2 linked regions of the Rhizobium rhizoryzae genome follow. The protein of the gene in region 1 interacts with the protein of each later gene in a pairwise test. Links are inferred from orthologs where the notes say so. Each region holds a gene or a part of one and is shown in the gene's direction. Other genes may lie near its edges.

What was found.
Region 2: the proteins of G6N80_RS12730 (region 1) and G6N80_RS17855 interact in binary tests that used the Escherichia coli proteins (3 or more experiments, as listed by UniProt). The link is inferred for Rhizobium rhizoryzae from one-to-one orthologs.

What each region holds. Positions count from the first base shown.
Region 1 is NZ_CP049250.1:1,383,194-1,392,165, reverse strand. The notes cover bases 2,691-5,446. They hold G6N80_RS12730 (sulfurtransferase TusA family protein), read left to right. Parts: upstream 2,691-3,834; coding sequence 3,835-4,059; downstream 4,060-5,446. Other genes in these bases: G6N80_RS12720 (D-alanyl-D-alanine carboxypeptidase family protein), read right to left, coding at 5,316-5,446; G6N80_RS12725 (CobW family GTP-binding protein), read right to left, coding at 4,096-5,292; G6N80_RS12735 (L,D-transpeptidase family protein), read left to right, coding at 2,691-3,826. Outside these bases: G6N80_RS12750 (hypothetical protein), read left to right, coding at 101-292; site-specific tyrosine recombinase XerD, read left to right, coding at 289-1,236; G6N80_RS12740 (acetyl-CoA carboxylase carboxyltransferase subunit alpha), read left to right, coding at 1,287-2,240; more of G6N80_RS12735, read left to right, coding at 2,429-2,690; more of G6N80_RS12720, read right to left, coding at 5,447-6,377; G6N80_RS12715 (M20 aminoacylase family protein), read left to right, coding at 6,580-7,743; G6N80_RS12705 (exopolysaccharide biosynthesis protein), read right to left, coding at 7,927-8,559; G6N80_RS12700 (hypothetical protein), read right to left, coding at 8,740-8,972. UniProt on the Escherichia coli protein: Sulfur carrier protein involved in sulfur trafficking in the cell. Part of a sulfur-relay system required for 2-thiolation during synthesis of 2-thiouridine of the modified wobble base 5-methylaminomethyl-2-thiouridine (mnm(5)s(2)U) in tRNA.
Region 2 is NZ_CP049250.1:2,497,036-2,506,181, forward strand. The notes cover bases 3,370-6,299. They hold G6N80_RS17855 (cysteine desulfurase family protein), read left to right. Parts: upstream 3,370-4,216; coding sequence 4,217-5,383; downstream 5,384-6,299. Other genes in these bases: G6N80_RS17850 (alpha/beta hydrolase), read right to left, coding at 3,370-4,002; sufB (Fe-S cluster assembly protein SufB), read left to right, coding at 5,528-6,299. In the rest of the region: G6N80_RS17835 (hypothetical protein), read left to right, coding at 1-571; tyrS (tyrosine--tRNA ligase), read right to left, coding at 622-1,875; G6N80_RS17845 (GGDEF domain-containing protein), read left to right, coding at 2,075-3,259; more of G6N80_RS17850, read right to left, coding at 3,325-3,369; more of sufB, read left to right, coding at 6,300-6,997; G6N80_RS17865 (GIY-YIG nuclease family protein), read left to right, coding at 7,087-7,410; Fe-S cluster assembly ATPase SufC, read left to right, coding at 7,518-8,273; Fe-S cluster assembly protein SufD, read left to right, coding at 8,299-9,146. UniProt on the Escherichia coli protein: Master enzyme that delivers sulfur to a number of partners involved in Fe-S cluster assembly, tRNA modification or cofactor biosynthesis. Catalyzes the removal of elemental sulfur from cysteine to produce alanine.

The sequences.
Region 1 (8,972 bases):
TTCAGACCATAATCACGCCAAAACTCTCATATCTTGCATGTGGCCTTGCACCTTTGGGCATCAATGCCGATAAATGCGCGGCGACAATCCGGAGCGCTCCATGCCAACACTCTTCCGCTTCCTGTTCACCATTGGCGTCATTGTCGGACTCGTCTATGCGGGACTTTTCGCACTGGCGATCTTCGTGGAACCGCGCGAACGTGACGTGACGGTGCGAATTCCCTCGGAGCGGCTGAACCCTGCCCAGACGCCACCTGCGGCACCGGCAACGCCCGCCACAGGTTCACCATGAGCGATCGCTCCCACGCGCATCTGGAAGCCTTTCTGGAAATGATGAGCGCCGAGCGTGGCTCGGCTGAAAACACGCTGTCTTCCTATGAACGCGATCTGGATGATCTCTCCTCGTTTCTCTCCGAGAAGAAGACCTCTCTTCTGAAAGCAGACAGCAACGATCTTGGCGCCTACATCGCCCACCTCGCCAAACAAGGCTTCGCCGCTTCATCTCAGGCGCGACGGCTCTCGGCCATACGGCAGTTCTACAAGTTTCTGTTTGCGGAAAACATTCGCGGCGACGACCCGAGCTCCATTCTCGATGCGCCGAAAAAACCGCAGTCCATCCCGAAAATCCTGAGCGAAGCCGATGTGAGCCGCCTTCTGGAGCGGGCGCAGGCAGAAGCATCCGAAGAGGGACCGGGAAGGCTGCTTAGACTTCGGATGCTGGCGCTTCTGGAACTTCTCTATGCCACGGGCATGCGCGTGAGCGAACTGGTGTCGCTGCCGGCAAAGGTGCTGGATCAGGAGGGCCGCTTCCTCATCATCCGCGGCAAGGGCAACAAGGAACGTCTGGTTCCGCTGTCGCGATCCGCCATGAAGGCGCTGGCAGACTATGCGGACGCGCGGCGCGCGGCAATCGCAGCCGGTGATATCGACAGCCCGTGGCTATTCTCCGCCAGCAGCGAACAGGGCTTCCTGCCGCGCCAGGTCTTCGCCCGCGACCTGAAGAGCCTGGCCGGACGGGCAGGCATCCGGGCCGCGACGATCTCGCCCCACGTACTGCGCCATGCTTTTGCCAGCCATCTTTTGCAAAACGGTGCCGACCTGCGCGTGGTACAGGAACTCCTTGGACATTCTGATATTTCAACCACGCAAATCTATACCCATGTACTGGAAGAACGGCTCAGAGAAGTGGTTGAAACGCATCACCCTCTTGCAAAAGGCGCGAAAAACCCTGATTAGAGCCCGGGCGGAGCGCGGCACGGCCGCCAAACGATCGGAAAACGGAGCTCATGCATAACGATCTCGACTTCGAAAAGCCCATCTCCGACCTGGAGGCTAAGATCCACGAGCTGAAGAAGCTTGCGGCGGAAGATGAGAGCATCGATACGTCCGAAGAAGTTCAGCGCCTGGAACAACGCATCCAGGAAGCGACACGCGACGTGTACTCCAAGCTGACGCCGGCGCAGAAGACGATGGTGGCCCGTACGGCCCGCCGTCCGCATTTTCTGGACTATGCGAGCCGGTTGTTCACGGAATTCACGCCCCTGGCCGGCGACCGCTCCTTCGGCGAAGACGCAGCCATCCAGGCAGGCCTTGCCCGTTTCCACGGCCAGCCCGTTGCGGTGATCGGCCAGGAAAAAGGCAACGATACGAAATCGCGCATCAAGCACAATTTCGGCAGCCCCCGTCCGGAGGGATACCGCAAGGCAATCCGCGTGATGGAGATGGCGGACCGCTTCGGCCTTCCGGTGATTTCGCTGGTGGATACGGCTGGCGCCTATCCGGGCGTCGGTGCGGAAGAGCGCGGACAGGCGGAAGCCATCGCCCGCTCGACCGAGATGTGCCTTGGCATCAAGGTGCCGATGGTCTCCGTCGTGATCGGCGAAGGCGGCTCCGGTGGCGCAATCGCCATTGCCGCGGCCAACAAGGTCTACATGCTGGAACACGCGATCTATTCCGTCATCTCGCCGGAAGGTGCAGCCTCGATCCTATGGCGCGATGCAACCCGCGCCCGCGAAGCGGCAACGGCCATGAAGATTACCGCGCAGGATCTGAAAGCGCTGGGCGTGATCGATGACATCATCCCGGAGCCGCTGGGCGGCGCACATCGTGATCCGGAAGCCGCAATCGATGCGACGGGTGACGTGATCAAGGCTGCTCTCGCTGATCTTGGCAAGCTTTCGCCCGAAGCCGTACGAAAAGCACGCCGCGAGAAATTTCTGGCTATTGGCCGCAATCTCTGATGAAATATCGGAAAGATCCGGGAAATCCGGGTCTTTCGCCCTGACCGGGCGCAGCTTGCAAGCATGTCAGCACACTTAACCGTGCTGAAGCGGTTAAGAGAATGTAAAGCTTACCGCTTTATTATCGTGAAAATACTGGGTATTAGGATGAACCTGTACCTGTAGCCCGATTGACGTGATCAGTTCCGATGCGCTTGAAACATATCGCCTACATTCTCCTGATGGCCACCGCGCTGGCTGGTTGTAACGATACGATCGATACGGCCACCATTGACCTGTCGAAGGTCAAGAACAAGACGGAGCAGCCTCTGCCCGACCGCCTCGTTGCGGAAATGCAGAAGCGCAACATGCCGCGCAATTCTCCCATCATGATTCGTGTCTTCAAGGAAGAAGGCAAGATGGAGATCTGGAAGGCGCGCGCCGACAACCGCTTCGAGAAGATCACCGATTACGACATCTGTGCCTGGTCCGGCAAGCTGGGCCCCAAGGTGAAGGAAGGCGACCGGCAGGCGCCCGAAGGTTTCTACAACCTGACGCCTGCGCATCTGAATCCGAATTCCAAATACTATCTCGCGATCAATACCGGCTTCCCGAACCGTTACGATGCAGCCAATGGCCGCACCGGTTCCAACCTCATGATCCACGGCGCCTGCTCGTCTTCAGGCTGCTATTCAATGACCGATGCGCAGATCCTCGAGATCTACGCCTTCGCGCGCGATGCCTTCAAGGGCGGCCAGTCCAGCGTGCAGTTGCAGGCCTTCCCCTTCCGCATGACGGCGGAAAACATGGCGCGGCATCGCACCAGCGAGAATTATGATTTCTGGAAGATGCTGAAGGTTGGCTACGACAATTTCGAGGTGACCAAGCGTCCGCCGGACGTGGGCGTCTGCGGCAAGAAATACGTCTTCAACCAGGAAATGCAGGGAACGCCGTCTGCCGGTGCCGCCTGCCCGCCAATGTCGACCCCGCCTGCCCTGTCTGCGGCATTGTCGGCTTACGAAAAGCAGTATGAACTGGCCTATGCCAAGGCGGTCGAAAAGCTTGACGGCATGGTGTGGTACGAGCCGACGGAAGCAGAACGCAAGGCCGTGGTTGCAGACAAGCGCAAGGGCAAGGATATCGCCTATGCGCCGACCGGCACATCGCTTGCGGCCGGAAAGCTGGTCAAGCAGGAAGAGTTTGATGTGCTGATGGCCGCTCGCCTGAACAAGGCAGCCAAGCCTGCACCGGGCACGATGCTTGCTTCTGCCCAGCCGGGCGGGGCTGCAGCAAAGCAGGGCCGCGTGACGATGACCGGTTCGGTTCCCGGCCAGCGCTCCACCATGAGCGTAGCGAGCGCCATGGGCACCGGAACTGCACCGCAAGTGGCAGGCCCGATAGCGGTCAGCGCACCGGCAAACGCACCGTCTAACGCACAGTTTGCCTCCATGCAGAAGCAGCCGGGTGCCGGACAATCGTCTGGTAACGCCGCCGCCAGGTCCGCAGGCCAGGTGCCGGTTCCAGCTCAGAACCCGATGGCCTATGCCTCGGTTCAGCAGACGGCCACGCAGGAAGACGCCAAGAAGCCGTTCTGGAAGTTCTGGTAAGCACCTCGATGCCGGGAGAGATCTACGATCTGCGCGGGCTGAAATGCCCGCTCCCGGTTCTCAAGGCCCGCAAGAAACTCTTACGCATGACAAGTGGCAGCGAACTCATCGTTGACACCACGGATCCCTTGGCCGGGATCGACATCCCGCATTTCTGCCGCGAAGACGGTCACATCCTGCTCTCGACCGAGCGGACCGAGGGCGGCCATCGCTTCATTATCCGCAAGGCCTGATCGATAGCCGACTGTCCCGTCTGCCGACCTGGACGATCAGAAGCGCATTCCAGGCACAGCAAGCGGATTATCCTCAAGCGCTGCGCGATCCGGCCGGTCAATCTTCGGCTGGCCCGTAAAGGCCGCGAAAAGATCCTGAACGAATTCCTCCGGCAATCCTTGCGTGATCAGGACCATCCGCGTGCGCCGTTCTGCCCCTTCCGGCCAGCCGGCAAGCCGCTGCGGCGGATGAAAGATGCTCTGCACGCCATGCAGGACCAGCGGACGCTCCGGATTGTCGGAAAGCTGAACGATGGCTTTCATGCGCAGGAGTTTGTCCCCATGCGCGGAGCGCAGCAGATCCACGAACATCTCAACCGCTAGGGGGTCGATCGGCTCATCATGGAGGATCGAGAAAGAGCGGATATCCGCGCCATGCCTGTTCACATCATGATGGTGATGATGCCCGTGGCCATGTTCATGGCCGTGCCCGTGCTCATGAGCGTGATCACCATGATCGTGATCGTGGTCGTGGTCGTGCTCATGCTCGTGGTGGTCATGATGCTCGTCGCCGTGCTCCCGCTCCTCCTGCAGCCAGCGGGCAACATCCGGCACCTTGCTTTCGGGATCGTAGAGGCCGTTGACGAGGAGATCGATGGTGCTTGCGGCTGGCAGATCGCCATCGAGAATCTGCGCCCGTGGATTGAGATCGTTCAGACGGCGCAGAACAGCAGAAATGGCCGCAGCATCCGCGAGCGTCTTCTTGGTCAGAACGAGCCGGTCGGCGACCGCCACCTGCTTCACCGCCTCGGGATGGCGCTGGATCGTGGAAACGCCATGCACCGCATCCACAACGGTCACGACACCATCAAGGCTGAAGCTTTGCGCGATGACGGGATTGCCCATGACCGCCTGCATGACGGGGGCGGGATCGGCAAGACCAGTCGTTTCGATCACGACGCGGCGGATAGGCTTCAGGCGACCGGTCTGAATCTGATCCACCAGCGAGGCCAGCGTTTCCACCAGTTCACCGCGCACCGTGCAGCAAAGGCATCCGTTCGACAGTTCAAGCAGCGTATCGCCCGAAGACTCCACCAGGAAGTTGTCGATACCGACTTCGCCGAACTCGTTGATGATGACGGCCGTATCGGACGCAGCCGGATCCTTCAGGATACGATTCAGCAGCGTGGATTTTCCCGCGCCGAGAAACCCTGTGAGAATGGAGACCGGAATAGGTTGACGCGGGGAGGACATCGGCAAGTCTTTCTGGAACACCGTCACAGCGCGGCTGGACGGGGAATGGGAACAGGTACGCTGGCAGGCTGACCCTTCGCGCCTTTTGCAGGCTTCTCGGGCTCCACGACTGGCACAACGCCTGCAAAAGTGAACTGCGGCGGACGTGTCATCTCGTGCACATAGGGCGAATGCAGAACCATGCGACCGGCATCATCACGCCCTTCACTGCGCACCTTTGCCGCCTTCGGATTGCAGATTTGCGCACTGATGTCCACAACCTGATCCTGATCCGGCCCATAGGGAGCAAGCGATGCCAGCGGCACCCCCTCGTTGGCAGGCGCCGTCAGCCCCGCCTGCAAAAGCTCGGCGGAATCGTCAGCCCGTCCTCCCAGACTGTCGGATCCCAGCACGACCGAGATCACGCTGCGGCCATTGCGGGTGGCGGACGAGACCTGATTGAAGCCCGATGCACAGATGAAGCCTGTCTTCATACCGTCGGCACCGTCAAAACGGCCAATCAGCATGTTGAAGTTCGGATATTCCTTGGCACCGGTCGTCACACCTTCCAGCGAGAAATAGCTCTGGTATTCCGGAAAATCGCGCTTCAACTGCAGCGTCAGCACAGCAAGGTCGCGCGCCGTCGTGTACTGGCCCTGACCGGGAAGTCCGTGCGGATTGACGAAGCGGCTTGAACGCATGCCCAGTTGTTGTGCCTGCGCGTTCATCATGGCGACGAACTGATCGTTGGAACCACCGACGGTTTCCGCAACCGCGACCGCGACGTCATTGGCCGACTTCACCATCAGGATCTTCAGCGCCGCATCCAGCGTCATGGATGACCCCGGCTTCAGAAACAGCTTGCTGGGCGGTTGGTCCGCCGCCTTCTTGCTGAAGACGACTGGGGTATCCATGGCCACCTTGCCCGACTTGATGGCCTTGAAGGTGACATAGATCGTCATCAGCTTGGTCAGCGAAGCGGGATACCATTTTCGGAAAGCATCCTGATGCGAGATCACGCGGCCACTGCGCACATCCACCACGATCTTGGGGTTGGCGAGCGCCTGCGTGCTGGCAATGCAGGTCGAGAGAACCAGCGACAGCATCAGGGAAATTGGCTTCGGGAAACGAAGAAGGCGAGTGGACCGGTTCGGCAAGGGATCAGACCTCGTCTGGGACTACGCGTGCGACGTCTTCGCTTGGAACGCGTGAATGAGGCCTAGCAATGGCAAAGATGATTGATTCCGTCAATTCCGCGGCGCAATATGCGCACTTCGATACTATCGTCAAAGTCCTACAGGAAGCGTAATGCCCGTTCTCAATAGAGCAGCCGAACTGCAGCACGAAGTTACCGAATGGCGCCGCCATATTCATGAAAATCCTGGCATTCTTTATGAGGTCGAGGAAACTGCGGCTTTCGTGGAAGCCCAGCTTCGGGCATTCGGCGTTGACGAGATTGTGACAGGCCTGGGACGCACCGGCGTCGTGGGAATCATTCGCGGGCGTCATACCGGTGACGGCGTGATCGGGCTCCGAGCCGACATGGATGCGCTGCCGCTGGAGGAAATTACCGGCAAACCCTATGCATCGAAACTGCCCGGCAAGATGCACGCCTGCGGTCACGATGGACATACGGCCATGCTGCTGGGAGCGGCCAAATATCTGGCAGAGACCCGCAACTTCGCAGGCTCTGTCGCTCTCATCTTCCAGCCTGCCGAGGAAGGCGGCCGTGGCGCGCTGGCCATGGTCGAGGACGGCATGATGGAGCGCTTCGGCATTCGGGAAGTCTATGGCATGCACAATATGCCGGGCATGCCGCTTGGAACCTTCGCAATCCGCAAGGGTGGCATCATGGCGGCCCCGGACAAGTTTTCGATCAAGATCACCGGCCGCGGCGGTCACGCGGCAGAGCCCCATCGCACGGCGGATCCGATCGTGATCGGATCGCAGATCGTCAATGGCTTGCAGATGATCGCGGCACGCAATGCCAATCCCCTGCGCTCTGTCGTGGTTTCCATCACGCAGTTCCATGCCGGAACCACGCACAACATCATCCCCGAGGAAGCCTATCTCACCGGAACCGTTCGCAGCCTGGACGAGCAGGTACGTGATCTTGCCGAAAAGCGGATCCGCCAGATCGCGGAAGGTATCGCGGTCGCCAGTGATGCGATTGCCGAGGTTGACTACGAGCGTTCATGCCCTGTGACGGTCAACCATCCGGAAGAGACCGTCCATGCCGCGCGGGCGGCAATCGATATCGTCGGCGAGACGAATGTGAACACGGAAGTCGATCCCAGCATGGCGGGCGAGGACTTCGCCTTCATGCTGCAGGCCCGTCCTGGCGCCTATATCATGATCGGCAATGGCGATACGGCAGCACTCCACAACCCCGCCTACGATTTCAACGACGAAGCGATTGCCTACGGAATTTCCTATTGGGTAAAGCTGACCGAACAACGCCTTGCGGCATAAGCTCCCGCGCAGCCTCAATCCGGGCTTGTTCCCGGGAATAGGCTGCGGTATGACGAAAGAGCGTGTCCACGTAGCTCAGCAGGATAGAGCACAGGATTCCTAATCCTGGGGTCGGAGGTTCGAATCCTCTCGTGGACGCCACTTCCCCAAAAGAGAGAAGGTACCGAAGCCTGATGTGCTCGATCAAGCTGGCGGTCGCGATGCGCCGCCCCAGCCGAACCAATCGCTGATCAGCCACCAGCCGCCCAGGAACAGGAACGCGGTAAAGGCCAAGGCGCCCAGGCCGAATCCCCAGCCGATGAGCACGGTTGCCCCGTCCCGCTGCGCCAGACCTATGCCGATGAGAAAGATGGCAAGTCCCGGAAGCACGTTGCCGAACGGGATGGGAAGCGCGATCAGAACCGCCATGACGAACACGAACAATCCGTGCAGCCGCAGGGCACCATCGCGCGACAACCACGCCATACGGGGCCGCATCCAGCTCTCCAGCCAGGCAAGTTTCGGCACCAGCCACGCCAGCATGCGCTGCAGAAGGCCTTGAGGAAGGGCGGTTCTCGCCAGCCTTTTTGGCAGCAGGAACTCACGCCCGCCGGCAACAAGTTGCAGGGAAAACACGGCAAGTGCGCTTCCAAAGATCATTCCCGCCGGGATACCCGGCGTCGGAATGATCGCCGGAATGGCGAATATCACAAGAACCACCGCCGTAGCCTGGTGGCCCAACCGGTCCAGAAGGTCGCCCAGCGTGACGTTTCGTCCGTCGAAAGCCGCAATCAGATCTGCCAGGACAACGGAAATTGGCTTGTGTCCATCAGACAAGATCAAATTCCGTCCAGTTTGCCAGAGAATCCAAATGCGTCAGGCCTGACGCATTTGAGCGGGTACGCGGGGGCAAGTATCTCTTCATGGCAGCGATGTAGTGTCGCTCACGGCAATCCGCCAGAGGCGACGGCGCCCTCGACAGCTACATCTGAAATGACAGCGCTAACACGGCCGACGTCAAGATCGATCGCTGGCGCGCAACGCTTCCATGAAGGCCATGCTCTGTTGGCTCAATCGCGCCTCATCCATGAATGCATCAAGACATTCCAGAAGACGTCCACGCCGGCGGGCAACCTCCAACTCGGGCATTGGGCTACGGTTGAAGGCACCAATGCCTGTCAGAAACGCCTGTACTGCCGCACTCAATGACGGGAGGAGGTCAATGAGGTAGACATTCGGCTCCCGGCTGC
Region 2 (9,146 bases), 1.1 Mb from region 1 along the record:
GGCGCACCTGTTCTTTGCCTTGGCTGTCGCCTCCATTTTCGTTGTCGATTATCGTTTCTCCACTTGGCGTCACTTTGTGCCCCGACGCAGCCGAAGCCAGCTGTGGCTGGCAAAATTTCTGGCTGCATGCTGCTGCCTGATTCTTAGCCTGCTGCTGGTTACTTTCAGCGATCTGTTCGTCACGATGCTCGTTATGGCAGTCGATGGAACTGTGTTGACGCCTTTGGCTGGTCTCGACCAGCTGTTTTTGCTTTTTTCAGTCGCCGTTCTGGAACTCTTGGCTTTGGTGAGTGTGACCGCGCTCCTGACAGTCCTGTTCCGATCATCCATGGCCGCCGTTTTAATCGCATTTCTGCTGACATTGGGTAGCGTGCTGGTCCAGGCCTATCTTGGCGCAGGACAGGACCTCTGGTGGTTGCCGTCAATCGCCGCCAATGATTTGCGCATCCTTGTCACCAGTTCGGCGTCATCCGGGGCGGTCACGCCTCTGGCAGCGCTATTGGCGTGGATGATCGTGCCCGGCGTGCTTGGCCTTGTGCTTTTCAACCGACAGGAGCTTGCAACAGAATAAGGGCTGGCGATGTTTCGCGCCAGCCCTCGAAATTCTGGGGATTGTGCAGATCAAGCCGGGCGAACGAGAATGTGCTTCTTCTTGCCAAGCGAGAGCTTGATGACGCCCTCTGCCGAAATCTCGCCCGTTCCGATATTCATGCGCTCATCGGTCACCGCCACGTCGTTGATCTTCACCGCACCACCCTGAACATGTCTGCGGGCTTCGCCGTTGGATGCAGCGAGACCTGCGCGAACGATCAGGTTCAGCAAGCCAATCCCCGCTTCGAGATCCGGCTTGGCAATGTCGATCGACGGAAGCGTGTCGGCCAGAGCGCCTTCCTCGAAGGTCTTTCTCGCGGTTTCGGCGGCCTGCTCTGATGCTGCACGACCGTGCAGGATGGCCGTGACTTCTGTCGCGAGAATCTTCTTGGCCTCGTTGATTTCCGATCCGCCGAGAGCTGCGAGACGGGCGATTTCGTCCATCGGAAGCGTTGTGAAGAGCTTCAGGAAGCGGCCGACATCCGCATCCTCCGTGTTGCGCCAGTACTGCCAGAAATCATAGACTGGCATCAGATCGGCATTCAACCAGACGGCACCGGAGGCAGACTTGCCCATCTTCGCGCCGGAAGAGGTGGTGAGGAGCGGCGAGGTCAAGGCATAGAGCTGCTTGGTACCCATGCGGTGACCAAGATCGATGCCATTGACGATGTTGCCCCACTGGTCGGATCCGCCCATCTGCAGGCGGCATTCGTAGCGCTTCGCCAGTTCGACGAAATCATAGGCCTGGAGGATCATGTAGTTGAATTCCAGGAAGGACAACGATTGCTCGCGATCAAGGCGCGTCTTCACGCTATCGAAGGAGAGCATGCGGTTGACGGAGAAATGGCGGCCGACATCCCGCAGGAATTCAAGATAGTTCAGTGCGCGCAGCCACTCCGCATTGTTGATCATTAATGCAGCGTTCTGCGGCCGCCCGTAATCGAGGTACTTCGAGAAGGCGGTCTTGATCGAGGCGATGTTCTCTTCGATCATTTCGACAGTCATCAGCTTGCGGGCTTCTTCCTTGAACGAAGGGTCGCCGACCATGCCGGTTCCCCCGCCCATCAGCGAAATCGGACGGTGTCCGGTTTGCTGGAACCAGTGCAGCATCATGATCTGGGTCAGATGGCCGACGTGAAGACTGGATGCCGTCGGATCATAGCCGATATAGGCAGTCACGCTTTCCTTGTTCAGCAATTCATCGAGGCCGGCTTCATCAGAAACCTGATGGATGAAGCCCCGCTCATCGAGCGTGCGGAGAAAATCGGACTTGAACCTGGACATGATACGACTCTGACAGGATGGTGTTGGAATTATTCGTTGGGGCCTCTAACACTGTTTGAGGGGAGAATCACTCCAAAAGTGACAGGAAAGTCATTGGCATGTCCTGAGTAGAGCATAAGCTCCCATGCGGTTGGTAAGAGTTGATTATGCTCTTGCTGCTAAGTTTCGGGAGCCCAATGAGTTCGGGCATTGAAGGCCAGTGGATGTGTTCAACGGCGCTAATCTATATCTGATCGTCAACTTCGTGATCGCGATGTCCTTCGCGGGCGTCTTCTTCGCTGTTTCTCGGCGGAGCAGGTCGCGTGCCGCTGCGCGTTGGATCGGGCTGGGTTTCGCTGTAGCGTCGCTTTCGGTGCCTGCCGAACTCGTTATCGCGTATACACCGTTCGTCAGGCCAGGAGCGGCGGTCGCTTTCGCCGCCGTACTGGCAGGCTTGCTCCTGATCCGCATGGGTGTCGGCAGTCTTTACAACGTAACTACACGGCCAGCTCCATTGGCGATCTTCTTGGTCGTCTGCACGGCCATCGTGATCGCCATTTACGACCAGCCACGCAGTACGCTCTCGCATTCGATTCCCTACCAGACGCCGTTTGCCATATCCTGTCTGCTCAGCGCGGCGGCGATCGCATTCTCGTCCCATCGCGCCCCTGTCGATCGTTGGATGATGTTCGTCTTCAGTCTGACTGGAGCCCACTTCTTTCTCAAGGCTTACCTCGCCGCGGCGGTGGGCGCCGGTCGCGTGGCCAGTGACTATCTGTTTTCCAATTATGCCGTCATTTCCCAGAGCCTGACCGCAGTGCTCATGGTGATGACGGGCCTCTCCCTGCTCGCTGTACTAGTCCTCCAGATCATGGCGGACGAGCGGAGCAATTCCGAAATTGACTCTCTGAGCAGGCTTCTGAACCGCCGTGGTTTTGAAAAGCATGCCGGTGAAGCGCTCCGGCGCAGTCCAATCGGACCGCACTCGGTGATCTTCTGCGATATCGATCATTTCAAGCGTGTGAACGATACCTATGGTCACTACGCCGGGGACGCGGTTATACGGACGGTCGGGCAACTTCTTGCCGAAAGCGTCTCAGATTCGGCGGTCGTCGGTCGTTTAGGGGGCGAGGAGTTTGGAATTCTGTTGCCGCGCGTACAGCTGGACGCTGCCATGCTTCTTGCCCACGCTATCCGCGGCGCAATTGCGGTGCACAAGGGCAGCGGGATGCCTGACACGCTCAGCATCACGGCGAGTTTCGGCGTATCGACGTTCAGCGAGACCGGCGGATTCGCGCGGGCGATGCGCCTTGCGGACAACGCGCTTTACGATGCGAAGGCGGCTGGCCGAAACTGTGTAAAGTACAGGCTTGAGCCTCTGGCGATAGTTCCTGCTGTAGGGTGATCAGCCTTCGGCAAAAAGAAAGGCCCCTTGCGGAGCCTTTCGAAAACACTGACGTTTAAATCCGATCAACGGATCCGCTTGGCCGCCGGTTCGGGAACCAGCTCGCCGTTCAGGCGGCGATCGAGGTAGTCCTCGCACTCGCCCATCAGCGGTTCGACCTTGTTGTTGAAGAAATGATTTGCCCCTTCAACAGTGCGGTGCGTGATAAGGATACCCTTCTGGGTCTTCAGCTTTTCGACGAGACCGTTCACATCTTTTTCAGGCGCGACCTTGTCGGAATCACCGTTGATGATCAGACCGGAGGATGGGCAGGGGGCCAGGAACGAGAAGTCATAAATGTTCGGCTGCGGCGCGATCGACATGAAGCCTTCAATCTCCGGACGACGCATCAGGAGTTGCATGCCGATCCAGGCGCCGAAGGAGTAGCCCGCGACCCAGCAGCTCTTGGAATCCGGATGCAGGCTCTGCACCCAGTCAAGCGCGGAAGCCGCATCCGACAATTCGCCTGCACCATGGTCAAACTCGCCCTGGCTTCTGCCAATGCCGCGGAAGTTGAACCGCAGTGTCGTAAAGCCGCGCTTCTGGAACATATAGAAGAGCTGATAGACGATCTGGTTGTTCATCGTGCCGCCAAACTGCGGATGCGGGTGCAGGATGATGGCGATCGGGGCGCTCTTTTCCTTGGAAGGCTGATAGCGGCCCTCAAGGCGGCCGGCAGGGCCGTTGAAAATGACTTCAGGCATCGGTACTCCGGTCAGCTTTTCATGTTTCCAATGTTTCATTGACGCCGAGACTTGACGAAGCCGGTCATCTTTTCTAGAAACAGTTTAGAACCATTCGAAAGTTGGGCTGCGCAAGACGTGCCGCCCAGTTGGTCGTCTCATACGGCATGCGCGGCGAAAATTTCAAGGAAAATGCGTCGCCAAGCGTTAAGTAGACTTTAAACCGGATCGGACAATGGCTTTTGATCGCGTATATCTGGACTGGAACGCGACAGCGCCCCTGAGCGGCGTTGCTCGTGAAGCCATGTTGAGTGCGCTGGAACTGCCGGGTAATGCATCTTCCGTGCATGCAGAAGGGCGTGCGGCGCGAGCGGCAATCGACAAGGCGCGTCGGCAGGTGGCGGCTCTCGTCGGTGCTGATCCGCAACACGTCATCTTTACCAGTGGTGCGACTGAAGCGGCAAACTGGGTTTTGACGCCTTCGTTCAAGATGGGGCGCTCGCCGCTCACCATCGGACATCTTTATGTTTCGGCAATCGAGCATCCGGCCATCCGGGAGGGCGGCAGGTTTGTGCGTGAGCAGGTGAGCGAGATCCCTGTCTTGGCGACTGGGCTCGTTGATCTCGATGCGCTTAAAGTCTTGCTTGACCGTCACGATAGTGGGGCCGGCCTGCCGATGGTGGCGGTCATGCTGGTCAATAATGAGACCGGCGTCATCCAGCCCGTCGCGGAGGCGGCAAAGCTTGTGCGCGCTGCGGGTGGATTGCTTGTCGTGGACGCCGTCCAGGCCGTTGGACGCATTGCGGTCGACATCACTGAGCTGGATGCTGATTTCCTGATCCTTTCCTCCCACAAGATCGGTGGCCCCAAGGGCGTCGGCGCGCTTGTCATACGGGGTGAGGTGATGATGCCATCGGTACTGGTTCGCGGTGGTGGCCAGGAGAAGGGGCATCGGTCCGGTACTGAAAATTTTCCGGGAATCGTGGGTTTTGGTGCCGCCGCTGAGGCCGTCCTTCGCGATCTGGACCTCACGCGTGAACGCTTGCTGCAACATCGGCAAAGACTGGAAGCCGGTATGCGCGCCGTTGCTCCAGATGTGATCATCCATGGTGAAGGCTCCGAGCGCGTGTGTAATACCACGTTCTTCACGCTTCCAGGCCTGAAGTCAGAAACGGGCCAGATCGCCTTCGACCTTGAAGGGGTGGCTTTGTCCGCGGGATCGGCTTGCTCCTCCGGCAAAGTCGGGCAAAGCCAGGTGCTGATGGCGATGGGGCAGGATCCAGCGATGGGCGCGCTTCGTATTTCTCTCGGAGCGACAACCGACGACATTGCAATAGATCGTGCGTTGACTGCCTTCCAGCGAATAGCTGCGCGCCGAAAGATGCCTGAACGGGCCGCGTGATTGGTCCAGGAGTTGCGGAAACGCAAAAAATTAGCTTGCCAAAAGGTGTTAAAACCTCCTTCTGGCGCCTACATACGGGGCTGATCCCCGCCAACAGATGACAACCTGCCGGACCCTTGATTCCGGCGAGATTGGAGAATGAGTATGGCTGCCGTGCAGGAAACGATCGATCAGGTCCGCCAGATCGATGTTGACCAGTACAAATACGGTTTCGAGACCGTAATCGAAGTCGACAAGGCCCCAAAAGGTCTATCGGAGGAAATTATCCGCTTCATTTCGGCCAAGAAGGATGAGCCGGAATGGATGCTGGAATGGCGCCTCGATGCCTATCGCCGCTGGTTGACGATGGAGGAGCCGACCTGGGCGCGTGTCGACTACCCGAAGATCGACTTCAACGATCTCTACTATTATGCGGCACCGAAGAACACGCCCGGCCCGAAGTCACTGGATGAAGTCGATCCCGAACTTCTCAAGGTTTACGAGAAGCTGGGCATTCCGCTGAAGGAGCAGGAAATTCTTGCTGGCGTGGACAAGCCCCGCGTTGCCGTGGACGCTGTCTTCGACTCCGTCTCTGTCGTGACGACCTTCAAGAAAGAACTTGCCAAGGCCGGCGTCATCTTCATGTCGATTTCGGAGGCTGTTCGCGAACATCCGGACCTTGTGAAGAAGTACCTCGGCTCCGTCGTTCCGACCTCTGACAACTACTATGCGACGCTGAATTCCGCCGTCTTCACGGATGGGTCTTTCGTGTTCGTGCCAAAGGGCGTGCGTTGCCCGATGGAGCTGTCGACCTATTTCCGCATCAACGAAAAGAACACCGGACAGTTTGAGCGGACACTGATCATCGCTGAAGAAGGCGCTTACGTGTCCTATCTTGAGGGCTGCACGGCACCGCAGCGCGATGAGAACCAGCTTCACGCGGCTGTCGTTGAACTTGTGGCTCTCGACGATGCCGAGATCAAGTATTCGACGGTGCAGAACTGGTACCCGGGCGATGCCCAGGGCAAGGGTGGTATCTACAACTTCGTGACGAAGCGTGGCGATTGCCGTGGCCATCGCTCCAAGATTTCATGGACGCAGGTCGAAACCGGCTCTGCGATTACGTGGAAATATCCAAGCTGCATTCTGCGTGGCGATGACAGCCGTGGCGAGTTCTACTCGATCGCCGTTTCGAACGGCCATCAGCAGATCGACAGCGGCACCAAGATGATCCATCTCGGCAAGAACACGTCGAGCCGCATCATCTCCAAGGGCATTGCCGCCGGCGTTTCGCAGAACACCTATCGCGGACAGGTTTCGGCGCACCGCAAGGCAACGAATGCTCGCAATTTCACACAGTGCGACTCGTTGCTGATCGGCGACCGTTGCGGCGCACACACCGTGCCTTACATCGAGGCAAAGAATTCGTCGGCTCAGTTCGAGCACGAAGCGACGACGTCCAAGATCTCGGAAGACCAGCTGTTCTACTGCCTGCAGCGCGGCATTCCGGAAGAGGCGGCTATCGCTCTCATCGTGAACGGCTTCGTCAAGGAAGTCATTCAGGAACTTCCGATGGAATTCGCGGTCGAGGCGCAGAAGCTGATCGGCATTTCGCTTGAGGGTTCGGTGGGTTGATGGATGAAGCCTCGCGTTGATAGCTCTGTCGTCATCCTCGGGCTTGTCCCGAGGATCCGCTGAGGGTTGCTATGGTCGGATTCGCTTACATGATGTCCGATAAGCCGCGCGGAGTCATATACACTGGTGTTACCTCTGATCTTGCCGGGCGTGCGTGGCAACATCGAAATGAGATAACGAAGGGCTTCACCTCGAAATACAATGCCAGGCTCCTCGTTTGGTTCGAAAGGCACCCCAATATTGTGCTGGCCATCCAACGAGAGAAATCGCTGAAGCGTTATAAACGAGAGTGGAAGATAAAGCTGATTGAAGGGTTCAACCCGACTTGGCTCGATCTTTATGAGGCACTGGATCAAAGGGATAACCCATACATGCCGCACCCCAATACGAGGGAGTGGCATCACTACAATTGAACGACGGTAGATCCTCGGGACAAGCCCGAGGATGACGGACATGGAGCGCTAGAGGCGCTGAAGGAACGGACAGGCGGCTCTTTAACCGCCCTATGAAGGAAGTGATCATGCTTGAAATTCGCAATCTGCACGCACGTATCGCCGAAGACGGTACCGAGATCATCCGCGGCCTGAACCTCACGGTGAAGGCCGGCGAAGTTGCCGCCATCATGGGCCCCAATGGCTCGGGCAAGTCGACACTGTCCTACATTCTGTCTGGCCGTGAAGACTACGAAGTGACCGAAGGTGAGATCCTCTATAATGGCGAAAGCATTCTGGAACTCGATCCGGCCGAGCGCGCTGCCAAGGGCATCTTCCTGGCGTTCCAATATCCGGTTGAAATTCCCGGCGTTGCGACGATGCAGTTCCTGAAGGTTGCCATGAACGAGCAGCGCAAGGCGCGCGGTGAGGCTGAGCTTTCTACGCCTGATTTCATCCGCAAGGTCAAAGAAGCGGCTGCCGAGTTGAAGATTAACCCGGACATGCTGAAGCGTCCTCTGAACGTCGGTTTCTCCGGTGGCGAAAAGAAGCGCGCCGAAATCCTGCAGATGGCTCTTCTGGAGCCGAAGCTGTGCGTTCTGGATGAGACGGATTCCGGTCTCGACATCGACGCTCTGAAGATCGTTGCCGACGGCGTGAATGCTCTGAAGTCTCCCGACCGCGCCGTGATCGTGATCACGCACTATCAGCGCCTGCTGGATTACATTGTGCCGGATACGGTGCACGTTCTCTACAAGGGCCAGATCATCCGGACCGGCGACAAGGAACTGGCGCTGGAACTGGAAGCCAATGGCTACGCCGACATCATCGGCCAGGCCGCCTGAGCTCTCCCGCGGAAGGAAATTTGGCATGAATATGCAGGCACAAAACCGCCAGACGGCGGCGGAAACTGCGCTTCTGGATAGCTATAATGCCCAGATCGGCGAATTGCCGGGCAATGGAGCTGTCATCAGCGCGCGAGACCGCCTTGTCGATGATCTCAAGACCAACGGGCTTCCCACACGTCGTGTCGAGGCCTGGCACTACACGGATCTCAAGACCTTGCTGCGCTCTATTCCCGCCAGCGGTCCTGCGAGCTCGGTGCGCAACCCGGCCCCGCTTGTCGATGCTGCGGCGCTGATCAAGACGCGTCAGGGCGAAGCGGATGGAAACGTTTCGGTTGATGGCATCGTGGTCGGTTCCTACGCGGATATGCTGCGGGAAGGGACGGCGGCACCGGGTCTTTCTGTGATCGACAAGGATGATACGATCGGCAAGATCAATGGCAGCTTCGTGCGCGATGGTTATGTCCTGGAGTTTCCAGCAGGAGCCGAGATTGCACAGCCGATCGAGATTCAGGCGCTGCATGGTGCTGGCCAGGCCCATACCCGGTTCCCGGTCAGCTTTGGCGCCGGCTCCAAGGCAACGGTGATCGAGCGGCATATCCAGACGACCGATGGCCAGGCGTTTGTCTCCTCGGTTAGCGATATCTCGCTGGAGGATGGCGCCGAGGTTACCTGGATTGTCGTGCAGGAGCAGGGCGCCGATGATACGCATCTGGCACAGGTGCGCGTGCGTGTTGGCGATAACGCCAAGCTTCGCCTGTTCGTCATTAATGCCGGTGGCAAGCTGGTGCGCCAGGAACTGCGCATTGACGTTGCGGGTGAGGGTGCTGATCTCCAACTGCGGGGTGTGAACCTTCTGGGTGGTGATACCCA